3 regions of the Flaviflexus ciconiae genome follow, and region 3 is predicted to be linked to each of the others. Evidence: riboswitches for the same ligand, from Rfam matches in the RefSeq annotation. Region 3 holds a riboswitch; each other region holds the start of a gene.
The links. A riboswitch is a leader RNA that binds a small molecule or an ion and turns the genes downstream of it on or off. The one in region 3 is predicted to bind S-adenosylmethionine.

Region 1: linked by a shared signal. The riboswitch ahead of EJ997_RS00690 (methionine ABC transporter ATP-binding protein) and the one ahead of EJ997_RS05250 (OsmC family protein) in region 3 are both predicted to bind S-adenosylmethionine.
Region 2: linked by a shared signal. The riboswitch ahead of EJ997_RS11585 (hypothetical protein) and the one ahead of EJ997_RS05250 (OsmC family protein) in region 3 are both predicted to bind S-adenosylmethionine.

Annotation. Positions count from the first base shown of each region.
Region 1 is NZ_CP034593.1:159,523-167,311, reverse strand. It holds gene EJ997_RS00715 (FGGY family carbohydrate kinase) at 1-151, opposite strand, end outside; gene EJ997_RS00710 (DeoR/GlpR family DNA-binding transcription regulator) at 197-967, opposite strand; gene EJ997_RS00705 (isocitrate lyase/PEP mutase family protein) at 1,288-2,052, opposite strand; gene EJ997_RS00700 (MetQ/NlpA family ABC transporter substrate-binding protein) at 2,298-3,140, opposite strand; gene EJ997_RS00695 (methionine ABC transporter permease) at 3,451-4,137, opposite strand; gene EJ997_RS00690 (methionine ABC transporter ATP-binding protein) at 4,134-5,105, opposite strand; SAM riboswitch class I at 5,111-5,197, opposite strand; gene EJ997_RS00685 (aldo/keto reductase) at 5,423-6,232, opposite strand; gene EJ997_RS00680 (HAD family hydrolase) at 6,302-6,943, opposite strand; gene EJ997_RS00675 (MFS transporter) at 7,013-7,789, shown strand, end outside.
Region 2 is NZ_CP034593.1:2,581,541-2,589,329, reverse strand. It holds gene EJ997_RS11590 (hypothetical protein) at 1-274, opposite strand, end outside; gene EJ997_RS11585 (hypothetical protein) at 507-926, opposite strand; SAM riboswitch class IV at 937-1,052, opposite strand; gene EJ997_RS11580 (hypothetical protein) at 1,195-1,596, opposite strand; SAM riboswitch class IV at 1,611-1,726, opposite strand; gene EJ997_RS11575 (hypothetical protein) at 1,949-2,716, opposite strand; gene EJ997_RS11570 (hypothetical protein) at 2,824-3,690, opposite strand; gene EJ997_RS11565 (PDDEXK family nuclease) at 4,025-5,116, shown strand; gene EJ997_RS11560 (Fic family protein) at 5,168-5,401, opposite strand; gene EJ997_RS11555 (ferritin family protein) at 5,801-6,436, opposite strand; gene EJ997_RS11550 (TetR/AcrR family transcriptional regulator) at 6,797-7,072, shown strand; partial or broken gene EJ997_RS11545 (transposase) at 7,733-7,789, shown strand, end outside.
Region 3 is NZ_CP034593.1:1,158,278-1,166,066, forward strand. It holds gene EJ997_RS05225 (IclR family transcriptional regulator) at 1-556, shown strand, start outside; gene EJ997_RS13405 (hypothetical protein) at 574-798, shown strand; gene EJ997_RS05230 (glycosyltransferase family 4 protein) at 795-1,697, shown strand; gene EJ997_RS05235 (ATP-binding protein) at 1,896-3,203, shown strand; gene EJ997_RS05240 (TetR/AcrR family transcriptional regulator C-terminal domain-containing protein) at 3,219-3,770, opposite strand; gene EJ997_RS05245 (DUF5692 family protein) at 3,976-4,953, shown strand; gene EJ997_RS05250 (OsmC family protein) at 5,234-5,716, opposite strand; SAM riboswitch class I at 5,895-5,987, opposite strand; gene EJ997_RS05255 (DUF364 domain-containing protein) at 6,169-6,939, shown strand; gene pdxH (pyridoxamine 5'-phosphate oxidase) at 7,061-7,690, opposite strand.

The DNA of each region.
Region 1 (7,789 bases), 1.0 Mb from region 3:
AGGCAAGTAGTTCGTGCGGGTCATGCTCAACCCCGTCGTTCGAGATGTGATTGAGGGTAACGGGCTTTTCGACAATGGCGTGAATGCCATCATCATCGACGACAATTGCCTTGGAGCCGGAGGTTCCCTGATCGAGTGCAAGAATAGCCATTGAATTGCCTTTCAGTCTTCATTGACATGGGTTTTTCAGTGACGCTTACGCGTCGGCGAGAAGCAGTTGTGCTCCCCTGTCTTTAAGTGCGTCGATTGCGGACTGATCGAGCCCACTATCGGTAGCAATGTACGTTGGTATCTCAACATCGCAAAGCTTGAAGGGTGCGGTCTTACCGAACTTCGAGGAATCGGCGACGACCACCGCGGTCTGGGAGTTTGCAAGGACCGACTGTTTGACGTGCATCTCATCAAAGTCGTAGTCGGTTACCCCAGCATCAGCTGTGATCGCACCAATTGAAATCACCGCAAGGTCCGGGTACAGACCATCAAGGAACGATGTCGCCATCGTTCCCGACAGCGAGAGTTCAGACTTGCGCAGGCGCCCGCCTGACACAATGATCTCGGCACGTTCAAGACGTGACAGTGTGCCAACGGCACGCAATGATGCCGTCACGATAGTTCCCGAGAAAGATGATGGGAATGCTCGAGCAACGGCTTCAACCGTTGTTCCCAGATCAAGGAACACGGTTCCCGATTCCGGTATGAGCTCAGCAACCCGCTCCGCGATCTGTGCCTTCTGCTCGGAAGCAATGTTCTCGCGTTCCGAGTGCGGAGCTTCGCTACGGGAGGTAACAGCAATACTGATTGCTCCCCCATAAACGCGCTTCAGCAGAGCCAGCTTCTCGAGCTCAAGAAGATCTCGCCGGACCGTCTCAACCGACACTCCGTATCGTTGAGCAATATCGTCGGTCTCGACACCACCCTGCGTGCGAAGATCCTCGAGGATCAGGCTCCGGCGCTCCTGTGCAAGCATGCTCTACCTCTCTGACTAACTCGAACACTAAACCAAATCCACGCAATCGGGCAACAATCCACAAGAACTCGACTTCGCACACTTTCCCAATGCACGATGGCTGAATCTCACCCCGGTTGTTTTGGCGCTCTGAAACCTTACTGCGGCACCAAACCACGACAGGATAATCATGAAGACAACAGCTATTGATGAATACACTTCCGCCGCATCCGTGTAAATTCGGCCCCCGGCCCCAGGCGTGAACGTAAGACTTCCTGATAACACATAGCCCCGGTGACCGCCTCCCTTGAGGCGTCACCGGGGCATGTTGATTTGTGGTTTTAGAGCCAGGCTTCTAGTTGCTTTGCCGAGACATCGGTCAGCCAGGACTGCCAGCGCGGACCGAAGGAGATGCGACGGACGCCGAGGCGCTTCAAGCCAGCAAGGTCACCGGCGCCGTTACCATCCACTGGGTGAACGCCGATATTGACGGGGACGGAGACAGCCTCCACAAGTGCTGAGACCTGTTCGACGGTTGATGCCCTGACGGGATAAACAGAGCGGGCACCGGCCTGCTCAATGAGTTTGATCCGTTCTACTGCTTCTGCGAGGGGATCATCATAAACGTCGGTTCCAAGCCTGATGGCATCGGTTCGTCCATTAATGACGAAGTCGACTCCTGCGCCATCTGCGGCCTGCCGGGCGGCGGCAATATAGTCCGCATGCTCCTGGCGGTCACGAACCCGGTCGTCTTCCCGGTGAACAACGTCCTCGATGTTGGCTCCGACGGCACCCGATTCGATGATGCGCTCGATGAGTTCTTTCGGATCGAGCCCATATCCCGACTCGACATCAGCACTGACAGGAATGTCGACGGAGTCGACGATCCTCTTGACTATGTCCAGGTATTCGCCGAAATCCATATTCTCGCCATCGGAGCTACCGATAGCGTCGGCAACCGGGTGGCTACCGACGGTGAGTCCTGCGAAGCCAACATCTGCCGCTATCCGACCACTCCACGTGTCCCACACAGTTGGCAGGACTAAAATCTCACCCGATTCATGTTGATTGGCGAATAGTTTTGCTTGTTCTTTGATGTTTGACATCCGTGTTCCCTCCCAGAGTCATCTCGAGACTATGCGGGGTACCTGAACAATCCCTAGGGCTTTCACCAAGAGCTTTTATCAGGCCGAGCATCCGCACCTAACACGGTTCAAACACGGTGCTTGGTCAGACTTTTCAAGCAACAGCGCTTCTTAGTACCGCTCAATCCTCAGAACATGTTTATGTCGAAAGTGATTGCGAAAGGGGGCAACCGGTCGTAGCCAGTCACCCCCTTTCTCGGTGTTACTTAGAAGGCAGGAACAACCTCACCGTTGGGGTAGGTTTCGGTGATAAAGTCGGCGACTTCCTGCGAGTGGAGGAGTTCGTCGAGTGCCTGGATGGCCTCGAGCTTGTCGGTGTCGGTGTTCCAAGCGAGCACGTTCGCGTAGGGGTTGTCTTCACCGGACTCGATGGCGATCGAGTCTTCGGAGGGAACAAGCCCACCGTCAAGGGCGAAGTTACCGTTGATGATGGAGAGATCGACCTGGTCGAGGGTACGAACAAGGTTCGGGGCCTCAAGTTCAACGAACTCGATGTTCTTCGGATTGTCAGCAATATCGAAGATGGTGGGATTCTCGACGGAGTCGTCGAGGGTCAGCACACCATTGTCCTCAAGCAGCCAGAGAGCGCGAGCCTGGTTGGAGGGATCGTTGACGATAGAGACCTTGGCACCGTCCGGGAGGTCGTCGATGGACTCAAGAGTCTCGGAGTAGGCAGCGTAGGGCTCAATGTGGACGCCTTCGCCACGGTCGAACTCGTAACCGTTATCGGCGATCTCAGTCTCGAAGTAGGGGACGTGCTGGAAGAAGTTAGCATCCAGGTCACCCGAGTCGAGGTTACGGTTCGGCAGGACGTAGTCGGAGTACTCGACAACCTCGATGTCAATACCGGCCTCTTCGGCCAGGTTTTCATCGATGTAGTTGAGGATGTCTGCGTGGGGAACCGGGGAGGCTCCAACCTTGAGGGTGACAACCTCACCGGAGGCCGCGGTCGAATCCGAGGTGGTCTCCTCGGATTCCTCTTCATTGGACGAGCATGCCGAGAGGGCAAGGGCTGCGGCTGCTGTGAGAGCAAAAATTTTACGACGCATTGGTTTACTTCCTTTTGTTATTAAATGAGCAAGTGGGATCCTTGGAACCCTCTGCTCGGATTGCCAGTCCGCACTATGGGTGCGGTCGTGGCGGAGATTGTGTTGACGGTGCGGGCATAGCCCAGAGTTACGGGGATGACGTGACTCGAGAGAGATCTCGGTGAATTACGGTCACGAGGAGCGAGCCAAGAAGCCTTGTGCGAGCGCTTCCATTCGAAGAACTGTTTCGGTGGAGGTCACTCGAATGAGTTGCTTCCTGCGATTCGGATCAGGTGTTTGTCGCGAGTCGTTCGTTCCGATATGCAGAGACTCAGCGGTGGTCTACATATCGGCTGAGCATGTCGCCGAGCATTTGGACGATTTGAACGATAACAACAAGAACAACAACGGTGATGATGAGGACGTCGAGGAAGTACCTCTGGTAGCCGTAGTTGTAGGCAAGAGCTCCGAGCCCGCCGCCTCCAACCGTGCCTCCCATGGCGGAGAAGCCAATAATCATGATGATGAGAACGGTGATCGACTGGATGATTCCGGGAAGGGCCTCACGGAGAATCACGTCCCCCATGATCCTCGTTCGTGTTGCCCCCATCATCTGAGCGGCTTCGATCTTGCCTGAATCAACAGCCAGAAGGTTCGTCTCGACCAGGCGAGCAAAGAACGGAATGGATCCGATTGCGAGCGGGAACACCATGCCCCGCCATCCAATGTTGGTCTGCATGACCCAGTCCGTGACCGGTAGCAAGAGGATCAGAAGGATGATGAACGGGATCGAACGCCCGACGTTAACGATCAGGGAAAGAATGGCGTTGACGATCTTGTTAGGACGGATTCCGCCCTTCGCGGTGGCAACGAGAAGGATACCGAGAGGCAATCCAATGACCACCGTTGCGAGGGTGGACCAGCCGACCATGAGCAGGGTTTCCACGGTCGCGTCCCACAGCGTCTCTTGGACGATCTGGTTATTGAACCACGTGCCGTCCTGAGTCAAAGTATTCATGCTGCACGCTCCTTCGCATCAATGCCCTGAGCAGCGAGCGCCGCAATGGTCGAATCGACCCGAGCATTTTCAACCGAGAGAACGAGGCGTGCGATCTGGGCGGAGCCCAGAGTCTCGAACGTTCCAGCGGTAACATCTGCCCCGAGCTCGGCCACCAGGCTGAGAACGTGGGAACCGGAGGGCTCCCCCGGACGGGACGTAAAGGCAATGTCGATCAGTGTCGTTCCCGGCGGGATCTCGTCAACCTTCGGAGGCGGAACAATGGCAGCACCTAGGCGGGAGCCGGTGTCCGTGATGATCTCGTCAAGCCTGCCGGACTGAACAACCTTGCCCTTCGACAGGAGCGTGACGGCGTCACAGGTTTCGCGCACCACCGACATCTCGTGCGTGATGATGACGACCGTGACACCGGTCTGGTCGCGAACATCCTTAATGAGGTCGAGAATCTGTTCGGTGGTTTGAGTATCGAGAGCCGAGGTCGGTTCATCGCACAGGAGCACTGCGGGCCGTGCCGCGAGCGCACGGGCAATGGCGACGCGCTGGCGCTGACCACCGGAAAGCTGGGACGGATAGGAGTCGCCACGGTCACCAAGGCCGACGAGGTCAAGGAGCTCTTGTACGCGTTCGCGCCGCCCTCCCCTATCAAGGCCGGCAACCTTCAGCGGGTACGCAATGTTTTGACCGGCGGTACGAGCATCAAGCAGGTTGCCGCCCTGGAACACCATGCCGATTGAGCGGCGTGCTGTCCGTAGCTGGTTGGGGGTGAGCGAGGAAAGGTCCTGCTCATCGACCCAAATATGGCCTTCGGTTGGCCTTTCGAGTGCCGTCAGGCACCTGATCAGAGTGGACTTGCCCGCACCCGACTGGCCCACAATTCCGTGAATTTGGCCTGCAGGGATATTGAGATCGATACCGTCGAGAGCGACAACTCCCGGGTACACCTTGCGGACACCGTCCAATGTGATCATTGATTCCTCCATCGGTCCTGGCCTTAGCACCGGGTTTTTCTCGGTTGCTGCGGCGTCGACGAGCCAGGTCTCTCAGCCACTCTTGATGGTTCCCCCATTAGACAACGCCCCAGGTCAGAGCGCCAAACAATCTCAGGATTTGGACGCAGTTGGCCGTGTGACACCGAGCACGTTATGTCAACCTATGTCCACTTTATTCATGGGCAAGGGAGAGCCCCGACGACAGTCACCCGCACGTTCCTGTACAGGAAATGTGCGAGGCATAACTACCGCCGGGGCGCCTCTGAAGTTTGGTTCTACACTTTAAGTGCTTAGGTCTATCGCTCGTCGTGCGTTGCAGGATCCCATTCGCCAAGTTCGCGCTGCGGGAGTGCGGAGATCGCTTCCACCTCTGCGGGGGTCAGCTGAACCTCGACAGCCTCAAGGTTCTGCTTCCTACGCTCCTCGTTCGTGGAGCGGACAATCGGGATGGCACCGATCGCACGGTGCCAGGCCAGGACTGCCTGCGAGGGCGTGATGCTGTGCGCTTCGGCCGCGGAGACCACAGCTTCTGTCTCGAACAGGTCACCACCCTTTGAAAGCGGGGACCAGGACTGGACAGCAATCCCGCGATCAGCAAGTTCCTTGCGGTATTCGGGGCGGTGCAGGCCCGGGTCAACCTGCACCTGGTTCGTGGCAGGGACGAGGCCGGTCTTAGCCTTCAGTTCATCCAGGTGTTCGATGAGGAAGTTGGAGACGCCGAGGGTGCGGACAAGACCTTCCTCCTGCGCCTTGGCCATCTCCTCGTACGCCTCGGGGTAAAGGCCAAGCATGGGGAGCGGCCAATGAATAAGCCACGCATCGAGGTAGTCGACGCCGAGCCTGCTAAGGCTACGCTCGAGCGCTCCCCGAACATCCCCATGATCATTGCCGCGGAGCTTGGTTTGGAGAATAACGTCCTCGCGAGCAACGCCGGAGGCCTTGATTCCCTGACCGACGGCCTCTTCGTTCTCGTACTTCGATGCCGTGTCGATAAAGGTATAGCCAGCATCGAGCGCCGAAGCGACAGCAGTTGTCGCTTCCTCTCCCATGAGGGGAGAAGTGCCGAATCCGATCTTCAGTGAATTGAAATCAACCTGTGCGTTCATTCACCCAGGCTACCAACGCGTAACCTCGGCGACGAGAGTTCCAAGCCCCTGGCAGAATCCGAAACGAACTCAGAGGAGGCCTGCGAGTGCCGCGAGCTCCAGCTTCAACACGTTAACGACTCTCGCTCCCGCACCGCGTGCCGACGTCTCCCCCGGGATTGAGTCTTCAAAGGCCAAGCATTCGGCGGGGTTCACACCGAGTCTGCTGATAGCGGTGGCATAGGGCTCGGGGTCCGGCTTGCCACGCTGCACCTGATCCCCGGTGACACGCGCAGAGAAGTAGTCTCGCGGCAGGCTTTCAATGGCCGGCCCAGCTAGATTCATCGGGGTGGCAGTCACTAGAGCTTGGGGCATTCCAGCATCTGCAAACGCATCGAGAAGTTCAATAGCTCCGGGCATGAGGTCCGGATCCGAATAGACCTGCTCGGCCATGAGGACCGCTACCTCTTCGAAGAGAACCATGCCGTCAGCAACGTCCCCACCATCGCGCCGGAGAACAAATTCCATGTGTTCGGCATGATCTTCCGTGGATGATCCGTGGAGAGCTTCTTCATCGGATTTCAACCAGCTTCCACCCCGTGCTTCAATGATCTTCTTCGTGTTGGCAACCCACTGGGACTCGGTATCCGTGATCGTTCCATCCAGGTCCCAGAGGATGGCGGAGGGTTCAGAATTGAGTCCGCAGGCGCGGTACACGTCAACAAGGCTCATACTGCCAGGGTACGCGAAGCCACCTGATGGTACGACTCGACGCGCACTCCATCACCCTTCCACGTGCGGATGGAACCTCTCCCATGCGGACTGGCGGGACATGCCCAAAGATTCACCGATGCTCGCCCAGCTCAGACACTGTCCGGCCCAGTTCTCCTACTCGCTGCCGGAATCATCGGAATAGCCGACGTCGTCTTCACAACCGCAGAGACGACCGTGATCCCCGCTCTTGTCCCGAAGAAGCGGCTCAAACACGCCTACTCCCGCCTGGCAGTCACAAGTCAGTCAGCATCAGCTGCCGCGGCGGGCACCGGCAGCCTGGCATTGGGCTTTCTCGGGATGCCCGGGATGATCACCCTAGCAGTCACGTCCTACGTTTCATCCCTGCTCAGCCAGCTTGGGATCCGGGCACCTGCTCAACCAGAGACTATGCAGATCAGACCGAAGGCTCGTCTACGCGATGGCTTCGTTGCCTTCTGGGAGATTCCTGCCCTCCGGGCCCTTACCACCTCGGCAGCATTGACAAACGCTGGGGTGATGCTCGGCAACACAATTCTGCCGGTGTTCATTCTCAGCGACCTTGGTTTCTCTCCCGCCATCTACGCAGCCCTTGGTGTCATCTCAACCATCGGCGCTATCATCGGTGCCGGGCTCGCGCCCCGCCTCTCAGGACACAACGGTCTGCGCCGACTACGTATCGCCTGCGCACTCGTTGCGGTTTCCGCCGTTCTCCTCGCGGTGTTCTGCCAGCGACTGCCGGGCCCGGAACTAATCTGGCTAGCGATCCAAGGCTTCTCGTGGAATCTGCTCGTCAGTATCTCAGCGGTGTCCGGAGCCGAGGTACTA
Region 2 (7,789 bases), 1.4 Mb from region 3:
TTCGGATGCGGAGGGCTTCAACCTTGTTAGGCTCATGCGCCCACATCCGCATCAGGCCCTCACTCGTCACAAAATTGACATAGGGAGCATCAACGCCAGCAACGATAACCTCATCCCACCTGCCGTGAAGCGCCGCCCTAGCATCTTCAACCTTGGTGACATGCGGGCGGCCATGCTGACAGAAGGCCTTCTCGACACTGTCAAAAACAAGGATTTCGCTCCATTCAAAAGTCTTCTTGGAAAAGCGCATGGCCTGGTGTTCGTGCTCGAACATATCTGTCCTATCCGTATCTAGCCCCGCCAGGGCAATCGAGTGGGGCCCGACCTGAGCCAGGCAGTGCCCCACGATGGGTGATTGAATTTCGGTCAAATCCTGTGGCACTGAGTGCGAAGAAGCGGCGCAGCCTCGTGGCTGCACCGCTGAGAAGACACCGCTGTCGCGGTGAAAGAGATGAATCAGTGCGGGGAGCTAAATGCTTCCCGCACTGATTCGAGGTTGATGAAGGTTAGATGCTTCGGGGTAGAGGTTTTGGCAGCTCAGGCCTCGAGTACTCGCATGGAGTGACCTCCGCTGCCACTCTGGTGATCGCTCTTATCAGGCCATTCGTCGCTCGTAGGATTCCCTTCGATTCGTGCAGTTCAACGGTTCCACCTTCAGAGTGCAGAAGGCGGATCGCGGTCACCAGGAAACGGGAGTGAGTCCATACCCGCCCCGAGCCTTCGCCCGAGATGATGTGAATGAACTTCCCATGGGTACCGGTGAGGATAACGGTTTCCCAGGTATCCTGGTCCGCTGCTTCGTAGTCTTCAGCTGAAAGATAGTGGCCGCTCTTGCTGGACCGGCATGAGCTACCGGAGTAGACCTCGGTGAATCTGTGCTTCTTGTCCGCCGGAGGATGCGCCTCACGGCGCTTGTTGTCGTTCATGATGTCCTTTGTCGCTAGCTTCCGCCTGGGCTTTTACCCAGGGGCCGATCTTCCCTTGGAGGCACCGTGTGCGATACGCGGTTGCCAGTCGACAAGCCAAGGGGCTTCACGTCGAACTTCTCGATCGATACTTCTATTATGGGCCCACGGGTCGGACAGAAATATTCTGCTTTTCTACCCGACCCGTGTTTCGACCTCGAGAGCTCAGCTGAAACAGCTGATTTCAATGGTCAGAACACACTGCGATTCGGCTGCCCTCGGCAGCGGCTTACAGGCTGTAGCCGCAGTCCGTTGGGCTCGGCGCAAGCGTGACTGGAGTTCCGACAACAGACCCGCTGGGCTCTTCCGAGTACACGGTCAGGAGGTGGTATCTTTCCGACCAGACAGTCCTCGCCTCGGGGTCCCGGGCAGCTATCTCCTGCACTTTGAGCAGGCGCTGGGGGTCGTGGTTCCAGCGGCGCTGGGTGCCTGCTTCTGTTCTGAAGTCGATGTAATGACCATCTACCGCGGTCACTTCGGCCGCGACTCTCCGCTCCTCAGAGGCAAGCCGGACCTGGATGAAATGGACACCGTGACCAGACTTGTATTTACTGCAGTCTTCCACAGTGACGTCTGGGCCTTCGATGAAAATGTATTCGTGCGCATCCGGCGCATCGTCCATGGGGTTCATAAGAATTTTCCTATATCGCATACTTCCTCCCGAGCTTTTGCTCGGGGGCCGATCTTCCTTCGGGAGCACCGTGCACGAAACGCGGTTGCTAGTCGACTAGCCGAGGGGCTTAGCGTCGAACTTCTCGATCTAGCTCTAAGTTACACACCCCGAGCACCCTGTCAAGCGTTAATCGAATTAACAACTTCAAAGATTCATTCAACCCACGAAAAATGCCCACCAACAGGGACCAGAGGGGGCGCTCCCGCCTTCCCATCAATGGGGAGACCAGCGGGTCAAAATAGAACTCATTATCGGCAAAGCTCAACGCTCCAGCGGGTTTCATAGGAACACGCGAGGCTTTTGACATCACTTACTGGTAGGACACAAACTCCGGCATCGGCTCCACCGCATAGGTCTCTTCCGGGGTGAGCATGGGAAGATCTTCATCAATGAAGTTCTTCCACCCCCACGCAATTCCTTCTGGAGCATCCTGGTGGAGGGCCCGCCAGGTAGCAGCTTTTGCCCCCTGGCTCCCCTGACCATCTGCATGGATCAGCAGAGCAACTTCAGATCGAGATAGATCGAGCTGGTCCCGATCGCGGATCATCTGAAGCTGGAACTGGTGAAGGATGACCACCTTCTGGGGAAGATCATTCGCCCGGACGTAGTCACTGAGGTAAGCAATAACCTCATTCACTTCATCGATCTCAACATGGCCGATCCGTGTAAGGGGCTCTTCATCAGGACCAAGCCGCCACTCCGGGTCGAGAGCTATTCCCACGTGCGGGTAGGCGAGAAGTTCCTCGTACTGTTGGACCTGTGTGAGGAAGTCAGTTCTGCCGGGCTGGAAGTCGAGGATGACATATTGGCCCGCGTCCCCCGCAGCTTCGATGAGGGGAATGAACCACTCAATAGGCCCTTCGTTCGAGTAGTCTCCATCATCGCCCGGCTCCCCGGCCGCAACGGTCACGATGATCTCCTGAGCCGGCACAACCGTGTCATCGGTCAGAGCTCGGTATGGCTCCGTCATCTCTTCTGCACGAGCAACAGTGGAGGGAACATCCTGTTCGCCGAGCAGCCCAAGTGCTGGTGTGATGGGAGAGCCGTACAGGGCAATATAGCGCTTCCCTCCGAACACATGCTGGGTCCCACCCGGCAGTTCAACACCGGTTGATGCGGCAGCCAGCTGCCACTCAAAGTCCTCAAGCTCTTCTTCGAACAGCCCAACAACAATGTCGGCAGATCCTACAGCCTGAATCGCTTCGCTCGACCCTCGGGGTCAGCCGGGGACAGGACAATGTCCGCACCAGCCGCATGGGCCGTACCGACCGCCGCAATCGAGCTGCCATCGGTCAGCACGACAACCCCATCGAGCAGATCAATGTCATGCTCCAGCTCAACATCAGTCAGCTGCGGAGCAGTAAAAGCTTCCCCTTCAGCCAAAGAAAGCAGAGTATCAAGGCCTTCTCCCTCGGGCGCCACGACCGTAAGAGAAGGATCGACCTCAATCTCCTCCCCTTCATCCGGCACGCGTGGCTCCCCACCAGCCACATCGGATTCAGCCTCGTCCTCGGCGCTCACCCCGGTGCTCTCCTCGGCGCTGTCCTCAGAGCCAGACTCCTCTTCCGCTTCTGCAGGAAGGACTGCGGGGATGGCGTCTACGTCTTCCATGTCCTCGAGCTCAACGCCGACGGCGATTACCCAGGTTGCGTCAAGCCTCTCCAGCTCGTCAGCGATCGCGTCTCCTTCGACAAGGACGGGTACAGAATAGGCCATGCCGAGCGAAGCCGCCTCCAACTGAAGCTCTTCATCAGTCACAACAGCTCCGGGTGAGGACTCAAAGAACTGCTCACTCATCGCAATAGATATTTCACTCGCATCAGCACCGGTAACGAGAAGGGTCGTGGGCTCGAGAACTACGGCAGCTGCCTCTTCTGCAGGCTCCACTTCTTCACCGGCCTCGTCACCCAGCTCCCCCACATCAACAGACTCTTGAAGATCGTCATCAGAAGAGCGCTCGCTACCATCAACAGTGCTGTTATCTGCAGATGAGCAGGCAGCAAGGACCGCTGACCCGGCAACAATCACAGCGACCAGTTTCTTCACCTTCATGCCTCGACCCTCTCACGCACCTATCAGTGCACCCACCCTACAGAAGAGCAATCCACCGGTCGCTCTCACCGAGGCCCCAAGGCGCTGCGGCACGTTTCCAGCGAACTATTCATGAATTGTTTCGCTCAGGAGATGGACAATTCTCCCCTCTACGCCTTCAGGGGTGATTCAAGCATCTACGTACTTCGCATAGGCAGAGCAAGGTCTCAACCGCGCCGACGAAGTCCGGCCAGTCGCTCCGAGTGCAGCTCATGAGCTGTTGGTGCATCCACCTTGTGGAGATCAAAGTAGGCTAGGAGAAGAAACCTGAAATCCTAATGCGAGTGGAGATGTCATGCCTGCTGAAATGGGGCTTTGGCGAGTAGATGGCGAGAAGCTAACACGAGTCGTCCCGACGGCTGTCAGCCTCGAATCTCAGCTCGAATCCTACATAGAGTCGGACGCTTCAATGCTCGGCGAGGCCCTCCTTATTATTGGCCGCCAGGTGCCTACCGCGCACGGCGGTTTTATTGACCTCCTTGCTCTTGATGAAACCGCTGCTGTCTATGTCATCGAATTAAAGAGAGATAAGACTCCGCGGGAGACCACAGCCCAGGTCATTGACTATGGCTCGTGGGTGGCGACTCTTGGCCGAGCCGATATTCAAGCAATCTTCGAAAATTACCAACCGGGCATTGCACTTGAAGAAGCCTTTGCGGAGATGTTCAACGAAACGCTGCCACTCGAGGTGAACTCCTCTCAGGTCCTCACTATCGTCGCGTCGAGCGTGGATCCCGCAACTGAACGTATTGTTCGCTTCCTCCATGAGGAGTATGCCCTTCCTATTAACGTGGTGTTCTTCCGACACTTTGTCGATGGGGGAAACTCATACTTCGCACGCTCTTGGCTTGTTGAGCCGACAAGCCAAGCCGCGCCTACATCAGCATCTTCACGCCGATCAAAGACCCGTGAGCGGTGGAACGGTACCGACTGGTATGTGTCCTTCGGCGAGTATGAAGGCGGTCGACAGTGGTCTGATGGACGGAAGTACGGATTCGTGTCCGCAGGCGGTGGCGAGTGGTTCAGCAGAACTCTGAAGAACCTTAAGCCAGGCGCACGTGTCTTCGCCTGTATTCCTAAAGATGGATATGTGGGAGTCGGCACCGTCCTTGGCGAAGCTGAACGCTTCGATGAGCTCAAAGTTGAATACCAAGGAGCCGAGACTCTCTTGGCGTCACTCGCTCTTGATGGCAACTACAGACGCGACGGAGATGAAAACGACAACGTTGCTGAATGGGCCGTCCCTGTCCAGTGGAGCCACACAGTCCCCAGCGGTCAGGGTTTCTGGAGAACCGGAATGTTCGCCAACCAGAACAGCGCTACCCGACTCCGTCAGCAATTCACCATCGAACAGGTGTCAACTGCATTTGGGCTTAATGAGGAGTAAATCTGTCCAGTGATGAATGTCCGACCTGGGGGAAGACCTCAATAGTCTCAATTACCCCCAGGCCTCGCCCGCGCGGTACTGAGTGAGAGCGTCGAAGTATCGTCCGGTTTCCCTGAGCAATCCCGCTGACAGAGGAACAGTCGTATGCCGAACGAGCCCGCTTTCATGCATGAGCGCATGAACACGAGCTCGTCCGGTGCGCCCGTTTCCTTCGACGAACGGATGAATAGTCTCGAATTGAGAAGAGGCGGCGCGCGTCGCCGAACGGATCGAGTGGATGCACAAGGACGTCGAAGCATGGTCCCCGTCGGTCGCGGCCTACGACCACGTCACCGTCCACTTCCTCCGCCTACCCAGCAAACGGCGCGAAAAGGTCTTTCACAGCTTCGGCGAGGCCGTCGCGCCGGGCGGCACGCTCCTCATCGTCGGTCACCACCCGCCGGATCTGAACGGGGTCAAACGACCCTCCGGAGAAGGCCTGCTGTTCACTCCAGAGAGCCTCACGGAGCTGGTCGCCTCCTCGGATAGGGAGCTGGTCGCCTGCGAGGCGCGTCCACGGGACACGAAAACCTCGGACGGCCGTCTGACGACGGTGCACGACAGCCTGTTCCGCGCACGCCAGCAGGCTGAACGCAGGTCGAGCGGCCGGCCTGACGACACCCCGCAAGACAATGCCCCACGCGCCTACCGCGGTCCGCGCCTGAATTCCAACATCTGTTCCGGGGTGAGGACTCCACCGTTATCGGCCGCGGCTTCGAAGGCCGGCAGGTGAACGTCGGCAGAGGCGCTACGCAAGTTCGTCAGCACGCGCGTGAGCCGAGCATCGTCTGTCTGTGTGAGCAGTCGGTCATACATCTCGATATTGGCGACCTCGCCTTCAGCCCCCGCCGACGCGGCCCCTTCCAGATCCTCCGGCGGCTCGATCTCGCCGATGTACGGATTCTCCGGCGCGTCGACCCCAACCATCGAGAGCTGTCTGATGAGGGCCTCGCTGTGGCGCTCTTCAGCAGCCTGGATCGAGACGTAAGGCTCCACGTCACCGAACTCGTCGATGATGGCCAGATACATGGCCGATGCGGCGTATTCGCCGTCCGGACCCATGAGAGCCTCCCAGGCAACAGCCGCAGGAGTGCCCACCGGGGGCGCTTCAGGCTCATCGACAACAGTGTCATCCTCCGATGGGCTTTCCGATGGATCGGACGCTGTCGTTGTCGCAGAAGGCGGAGATATCGTTGCAGTATCGTCCGTGACTGAAGTACAGGCTGATGGGCCGATTACGAGCACGACCAGCATCGCAGTCAGCGTGAGTAGCCTCGACATTTTCATGATCCACAGCCTCATTCCTAGATCACCTCAACCTACTCCCCCATGAGCGGTTGACAAGGGACCGCGGTCCCAACCTTGCCTTAATGGTCGTCCTTGAGCCAGCACCCACCATTGACCTCTTCGATCAGTCCACCAAACACGCGCCTTCACGCGAGCGACTGGGGTTCATCACCGCCGCCCGACCGAACGGATCCGTCTCACTCGCGGCAGTCGGTGCAGAGGCTACCGCCCAAGCCGGCCGAGAACGCTCCCGCTGACAGAGGGCACATTCCCCCGCGAGCAGTCGCTAACTCAGTGAGCACAACTCCATAGTCAGGCTCCCGCCCACCCTGACAGGCGGCGCACAATTAAACCATGCCCAAAATCACCTCCCCGACGGGGGAAGAGGTGCTCGCCTCCGCCGGCCTCGCGGGCTTCACGCCGACAAAAGTGAGTGAGCGCGCCGGCATCACCCGCTCCAGCTTCTATGATTACTTCGCTTCGAAGGACGATCTCCTCGTGGCCATTTCAATCGCTGCGATGGAGCGCTGGGAAGCGGAAATGGAGATCTCCCTCCATGACGTCGCCCCAGGCCCCGACCAACTCCGAGCCTTTGCGGACGAGGCGATGCGAGTTTCGGTTCGGTCTTGATCACCCGCCGCCAACGCTTTGAATCCTCCTCGAAGCACGTGGAACGTGCCTGCTCAGCGTCGGTCTCGACACGCCGACGGGCTGCAACCTCCGCTGACGGTTCTACAGGTTCGGCGAGACCTTCGAGCGTATCAACGCGAGCCACGTGCGTGCATCCGTCTTGGTTGCGAACATCAGGGCCTTGTCGTCCTTGGTTCGCGCCGGGTCACCATCGGGCGCGGGATAGCGTGCCTACCAGCGACCCGACAAAAACGTTCGCAGGCAACCCGAGGCTTCGCGTTTCACCGTGCTCATGCTGACCTCCCGTGGACTCGAACACCCGCTCGTGGACCGTCGTACCCCTGCGTGCCCGTTACCTTGTTGTCAGGTCCTGATTGGCGAGTGTTGATCGGGATTGCCGGCCAGCCGCCCGGACATTGTGCTTTGCCCCTGCCTATCCAATGATCCGGGGCGTTGCCACCACGGTCGGTTGCCAGCATGTATCGCTGATTAGGGGCTCGACGCCAAGGAAGGATGCCTGTCGTGACGTGGATGTGAGTGGTGCCCCTTAGGGTGGTGTAACCGCATGGTGGTCGTGAACGTTGTTGCTGATATGAGCGTGGTCACCGTGGGATCCTTCGCGAAAGCCTTCTACTTCTCACTCGAAAGGACATCACCACGATGACCGCTCCTCAAATTGTCGACCCTGCAGGCCTGCTCGCGGAAGCCCTGGCCGAC
Region 3 (7,789 bases):
CATGCAGGGGCGGTTTATTCTTGGCCCCCGCATGGAAGAACTAGCGTCGGCAGCCGGTGGGGATCCGCTTCTTGCCGCGGCTAAGCCCGTTCTTATTGCACTGCGGGACCACACGGGCGAATCCGCCCAGCTGTTCCGCCGCCAGGGCGATGTCCGCATCTGCGTTGCCGCTGCCGAGCGCAACCTGGGCGGCCTGCGGGACTCCATCCCTGTCGGTGCCGCACTGTCGATGCTGGCGGGCTCCGCAGCCCAGGTTCTTCTTGCCTGGGAGGAGCCGGATCGCCTGCACCGCGGCCTCCATGGGGCGAACTTCACAGCCACCACTCTGTCGGCTGTTCGCCGCCGCCGTTGGGCACAGTCCGTGGCCGAACGGGAAGCCGGTGTCGCATCGATTTCCGCACCCGTGTGGGGCCCGAGCGGACGCGTTGTTGCAGCCGTTTCCATCTCCGGTCCAATCGAGCGCATGGGACGCCAGCCCGGCCGTCAGCACTCCGTTGCCGTTGTCGCCGCCGCTAACCGGCTCACCGAGGTCCTGAAGAGGTCCGAAGACTACTAATCTGGGAGAATAGCGGCATGAAGCCCACTCTCCTCGTGACCAACGACTTCCCTCCCCGCGCGGGAGGGATCCAGACCTACCTGGAAGGCTTCGCCCGGCAACTCGATCCCGACAAGCTCATCGTTTATGCGTCCTCTCCCCCGGACGGCGGAGCAGAGGAATATGACGCGAACGTCCCCTACGAGGTCATTCGCTATCCCGGCACCATGATGCTCCCCACCCCGAGGTGGAGAAAACAATGATGAGCATCATCAAAGAGAAGAACATTGAGAACGTGTGGTTCGGCGCCTCCACACCGCTTGGCATCATGGCGAAGGCCGCCCGCAAGGCGGGCGCCAGCCAGACCATCGCCACCACCCACGGTCACGAGATCGGCTGGTCCATGATCCCGGGAACCCGGCAGTTTCTTGCCAAGATCTTCCGGGACAACGACATCGTCACCTACCTGACCAAGGCAACCCTCGAGCGGCTCCAGCCGGTTCTTGGCGACACCGAGCTGTTGCGGATGCCGGGGGGAATCAATCCCGAAGTCTTCTCATTCGACGCTGACTTCCGGGTCGAGCTCCGCGAGCGCTACGGCATTGCCCAGGACGCTCCCGTCGTCATCTGCATCTCCCGCCTCGTGAAACGCAAGGGCCAGGACCTGCTCATCAACAATTGGCACCGAGTATCGGAGCAGTTCCCCGAGGCTCGCCTCGTCATCGTTGGTAAAGGCCCGTACCGGGAGAAGCTAGATGCCATGCACGAGGCGTCTCCGGCCAAGGACTCGATCATCTTCACGGGCGAGGTGCCATATGCGGAGCTGGCTGGCCACTACTCGCTCGGCGATATCTATGCCATGCCCTGCCGCACGCGCGGCGGCGGCCTTGATATTGAGGGCCTCGGCATTGTCTATCTCGAGGCCTACGCAGCCGGCCTCCCCGTTATTGCCGGTAACTCGGGTGGTGCGCCGGAGGCAGTGATCCCCGGGGAAACCGGCCTGGTCGTCAACGGCCGTTCGGGCAATGCCCTGGTCTCTGCCCTCACCTACCTCCTCGAGGATCCCGAGCGCGCGAAAGCCATGGGAGCCCGCGGGAAGGAATGGGTGGATGGGGAATGGCGCTGGGAGCACCTCATCAAGCAACTGAAGTCGGTTCTTTAGAGCACTCACTGGGCAAGATTCATTGCCCCAATTCGTTAACGCACCTACTAGCGCAGATCCCCAAGGTTATTAGCGCCAGCAGGTGAGTCTCACCTTCTTGCCTTTCGTAAGTCAATCCACCTAGCGAGACTTTCCGCACTACCGCACGCTTGTTGCGTACTGTGAGCCTAACCACTTGCGACGACAAAGTAGGAACACATGACTAACTGGCGTATCCGCGACTTCCAGCCAAGCGACCTCGATGGTTTTCTCCGTCTTTGGGAGCAGTACATCGCACAGGTCGATATCCCGGTCTATGCCCTCAACGAGGTCATTGCTTCTACCCGGGCCGATACTGCCGTTGTGGCCGTCATTGGGGAAGAGGTCGTTGGTGTCACGGTAGCTAGGGCCGCCCACGATCAGGCGTGGATCGTGTTCTTTGCGGTCGACGCGAAATTGCAACGCCGCGGCATTAGCCGCGCCATGCTCGCCGCTATTGAGCAGCGCCTTGCCTCCACGGGTATCAGCCAGATGTCGATCCTGGTTCCGGACGAGATCGAGAACATCGTGTCGCTCTCCCGTGCAGGCTTCGCCGATCAGCGTCACCTACGCTACTTCGAACGCACCATTCCCATCCGCCAGGAAGAGATCCTCCTGCTTCGGGAGCTGGGCGGGCGAATGTTGGGAAGGGACCGGTGGGATGCGATCGGTGGAATGACGACCGAGAAGGATCTGCTTGAGCGCAGGCTGATCCTTCCACTAGCCAACCCGTCTACAGCTGAACAGTTTGGTGTTGTCCCACCGCGTGCCATTGTCCTCTTTGGTCCGCCCGGTACCGGCAAGACCACCTTCGCTAAGGCCGTGGCTTCACGGCTCGAGTGGCCCTTTGTTGAGGTCTTCCCCTCCCGCCTTGCCGCTTCCCCGAAGGGGCTTGCTGGCGAGCTGAGAGAAGCATTCGAGCGTATTGACGATCTCGATCATGCTGTCGTGTTCATTGACGAGGTGGAAGAGATCGCCTCTCGTCGCGGCGGAGAGCCGCCCTCACCAACTCAGGCAGTCACCAACGAGTTACTCAAGGTGATCCCGAACTTCCGGGAGAAGCCCGGCAGGCTTCTCATTTGTGCCACGAACTTTATTCGGGCTCTCGACCCAGCGTTCCTACGCCATGGCCGATTTGATTACGTCATCCCGATAGGCCTGCCCGATGAGGGGGCACGCCACGCTATCTGGCAGATGTTCATTCCCCCAACCATCAGAGAGAACCTGGATATTGAGCCGCTGGTTCAGGCAACCGACGGCTTCTCCCCCGCCGATATTGAATATGCCGCGCGTAGTGCATCGCAGGTCGCTTTCGAGCGAGCACTCGCCAACGGCCACTCGGCAGAAGATCCAGCCCCGACGATCGGTACGACCGAGGGACCAAGTGTCGATGATTACCTCTCAGCTATCTCGCAGACCAGAGCCACGGTCTCCGCAGAGGTCGCCCGCGAGTTCGAGGAAGACATCGAGGCACTTGCACGGATCTGACCTTGTCAGAGTCAGCTATGCGAGTCGTTCCAGGGCGTCCCGTACCGAGCCGCGAAGGATTTTCTGGATCCTCGTGACGAGCATGTCGGGGTCTTCTTGTCCATCGGTGAGGAGCCAGCGGAGCAGGTGTCCGTGAACGATCGAGGCATAGTGGTCGACAATGAACTGCCGATCAACAGTGCTTAGGACAATGTCGCCTTCTAGTTCGGTGACGATCGCTTCCATCATGAGCTGAAACTGGCCGAGGAAGAAGGCGTCGCGCCTGCGGTGAGAAAGGGAGTTCATAACGGCCTGGGTCTGCTCCATGTTTGCATTCATGTACCGAAGCAGTTTCCGGTAGCCGTCTGCCCACTGGTCGTAGGAGGCGTGCTCCATTATGTGGTTGGCGATCTCCTGCTCAAACACCCAGGCAGCAAGATCGTAGACGTCCGCAAAATGATAGTAGAACGTCTGACGGTTGATGCCGGCCTGAGCAGTCAGGCCCGAAACCGTCACCCGGTTAAGTCGAGTGGTGAGTAGCTGTTCCTTAAGTGAGCGAGCAAGTAGCTCCTTTGTCGCCTGCGACATGGCCACCCCCTCAGAAACGTTTATACCTCCAATCATAGGACGCACGTCCCGGTTCGGCGGTAAAAGGGGCCCTGCCTGAGCTAGTAATTTCAGTGATTGCGACACCTTCGGGTTTCTGTCTATATCGCAGTGTTTAGGGCGGGTCTTAGCGTGAAAGGGAGGCGACGACGATGTCGCTAACAGTTTCAGTGACAGGACAGGAATCATGTTTCTCTTCGAATCTATCCCCTGGTATTCATGGCTCATGTGGTTCGTCGTACTCGGCGCACTCATCGGCCTCAACGAGGTAACGAGAAGATGGAAGGCCGGCGGCATCGCCTTCTTCATTATTCTCCCGATCATTCTCACAATCTTTGTATGGCCAACAACTGCAGGTGCAGATTCTTCTACCGGCACCTGGTTCCACTGGGTCAAGGTCTACTCAGCTCTCGCCGGAGCTCTTGGCTTCATGGCGATCCGTTACTTCCCCAAGCTCGCAGCTAATAAGAAGGTCCTCATCTTCCCGGCAGCTATCCTCGCCATCAATATTGCCGAGGCCTGCATCCGTGACTTCCAGGTGGGAGCCATGAACGCCGACGGCATCGTCGATGGCGTGTACATGCTGTCGGGTTCTTGGAACTGGATGAACGGCGTAGCCGGTCTTCTTAACCTCGTTGCGATTTGCGGATGGGCGGGAATCTTTATTTCCAGGGACAAGTCGAAGGACATGATCTGGCCTGACATGCTCTGGTTCTGGATCATCGCCTACGACCTGTGGAACTTCGCCTACGTCTATAACTGCGTTGGTGACCATTCGTTCTACGCCGGTGGGGCACTCCTCATCTCCTGCACTATCCCCGCATTCTTCATCAAGAAGGGCGCCTGGCTCCAACACCGGGCCAACACCCTGGCCCTCTGGATGATGTTCACTATGGCGGTGCCGACATTTGTCTCCGACTCAATGTTTGCCGTCGAAACCTCCAGGAGTCCCGTCGCCCTCTTTGTCATCTCGGCACTGGCATTGGTCGCCAACGTCGCTCTCATCATCTACCAGATCCGCACAATCCTGAAGAAGCGCCTCAACCCGCTCAAGGATGAGCTGTACACGGATCACCCCGAATACAAGGCAATCGTTGCCGCAAACACCCCGGTTGAGCCTCTGGACAGCCGAATTGCCGCCGACACGTTCGACAAGATGGCGTAACCAGAACACCTGCGGAACATACTAGGTCTCCACAGGACAAGGGAAGGCTATGTCGGACTCAGTGTCCGCCATCGGACGAGAGAATCTGCTGCGGGACCAGTCAAGCCAGTGCCAAATAAATGAATCCGTCATAGAACCCGCGGATTTACTGCGGAAAGGGCGACGCGTCTGTCAGTGTGGAGTGGCCACATACTGACAGACGCTTCGCTCATTGATCCAGGGCTAGTGAAAGAGCCCGACTTCTATGAGGTTACGAGTAGTTGATTGTCGAAGGACTGAACTACTTAGCGGTATTCTTCTCGTTCGACCATTCGATCTGTGGGGTGACCCCAGCATCCTTAATCAGGTTGTAGATGGGGCAGCGGCGCTCAGTCTCATTCACGAGGGTCCCGAACTGTTCAATATCAAGGTCAGCGGTGATCTTCACGGAACCAACAACGGTCTGGAAGTGCGGGGAAACGCCTTCCACACCTTCGAAGCCACGAAGATCCAGGGTTCCGGTGATCTCAATATCGACACCGTCGATCTCGTAGCCACGTTCGGCAGCAACGGTTTCGATGACGACAGCAATGCAACCTTCGAAAGCACCGATGAGGTACTGGAAGGGGTTCGGACCGGAGTTGTTACCGCCAAGCCCCGTGGGCTCGGAGACTCGGAAGTTGAACTCTCCAGCGGTGATATCGGTGCTTGCCTGACCGACCCAGGTTCCGGTCGTGGTGAGGGAAATGAGCTTCGGCTTGGTCTGGGTAGCGAGTGTAGTCATGATCTTTTTCCTTAAGTTCTTAGTTTTTGGGTGCGCTGACGCCCGCCCACACTTCGTGGGAGATTACGGGTACGCAAAACAGCGCCTTTTATTGATTGGCGGTGAGCAATATCGAGACTGCTCCGTTGAGCTCTGTGGCTACTGCGGCCTCACGCCGCGACGAACATTCGCATTCTGTCCTCCATCGAACCTGGCATTAGCACCCGCTCCGAATCTCGAAAGGTTGCTGCAGCGTCATAGAGCCAGGACTCTCGACTGCTCGCGATAGTGGTTCCAGATTAAGGGCGTCAACCCCTGCCGTCTACGCATTCCAAAATTTGAACAAACTGCGCAGAACAGACTTTCCGCCGTACCCAGAACAGCCGTGGACAGGTTTCTAACAACAAGAATTGCTACAGATTCCATCCACTTCCGCCGCATTTACCCCCTCGGCATTCACGTACGATTGGGCTATGAGTAATCCGTGGGCCCTGTATGACAATCTCATTGACGCGATCGATGCGTCGGCCAAGGTTTCCGACTACCAGGTCGGCAACATCTGGACCCGAGTCACAGCAGATGATGGGACAAGCGGCGTTGCGATGACAACCGATGTACGGACCCGACCATCAATCTCCACCGAGTCGCTGATTGGCCGACCGCTGAGGGAAGCCGCAATGCTGGTGCGCTCCTGGAACCTGGCGGAGGCGGGTATTGGCGTTGCCGCGATCAATGCCTGGCACAATCATCCAGGGCGCATCCCGTCCTGCGGTTATCGTTTCCCCGAGAACACCGAAGGAACCGAAGGTGCCTTCGACACCTACGCCGAACTGGTTCAGGGTAAGAAGGTCGCCACGATCGGCCACTTCCGGTTTATCGAGAACCGCTTCGAGGGAGTGGGTGAGCTTTGCATCATTGAGCGCAGACCCCGGGACAACGACTACCCGGATACGGCAAGCGAATACATTCTGCCGGAACAGGACTTCGTTTTCATCACCGGATCAACGCTCGTCAACAAGACACTCCCCCGCCTACTCGAGCTTTCCCAAGACGCCTACGTGGTCCTCACCGGACCATCATCAACCATGTCACCAATCCTCTACGACTACGGCGTGAACGGGCTATCAGGACTCGTGTGCACCAACCCGGAGCACCTCACCGAGATTCTCCGCGGCACCGGACGCGGCTTCCCGAGCGCAGCCGGAACCATGGTCGACTTCGCAAAGGTCAAACCAGAGCTGTAAACCTCGTTCGTTCTGGCAACGCCAGCAGGCATAAGTGCAAAGCAAGACTCACGTCATTGAAAAAAGCCTATGGTCGCGGACCAGTTACAGGGCGGACATAGGCTGTCGGTACTGGCTGACACTACGGAGCTAGGCGCTCCCAAGCCCACGCGCGGTCAACGACGCGGTAGCGGATCCTGTCGTGGAGCCGGTCGGGCCTGCCCTGCCAGAACTCCAGGACCTTGGGCCGTACGAGGTAGCCACCCCAGTTGTTCGGCCGGTGGGGCTCCTCACCGGATCTCTCCAGCTTCTCCACCTCATCGAGGAGCACCTGCCGACTTTCGATCACCTGAGACTGCGGGGAGGCAATGGCGCCCCGACGGGAGCCGACCGGGCGAGAGTCAAAGTACTTATCCGATTCGACATCGGTGATGCGCTCCGCCCGCCCCTCGATCCTGACCATGCGGTCGAGCGAAGCCCAGTGGAAGTTCAGGGCAACCCTCGGGTTGACCTTGATCTCAGCGGCCTTGCGGGAGTCGTAGTTCGTAAAAAAGATGATGCCCTCGGGGGTTACCTGCTTCGCGAGAACAACCCTGCTAGATGGACCACCATGCTGATCCACGGTCGAAAGCACCATCACATTCGCGTCACGCTCGTCAGACTCGACGGCTTCCGCCAGCCACTGATCAAAAAGGGGTTTCGGGGACGAAGGAAGGTCCGCCTCGTTCAGTTCCCCGGACTCGTAGCTGCGTCGCATATCTGAGATGTCCATATGAGCATCCTATGCCCCATACCCGACCCCGAAAGACCAGAATCTCGGGGAAAAATCAGCGAGGAGATCACGTGAGCGGTCTCTTTGCTGGTCGCAATC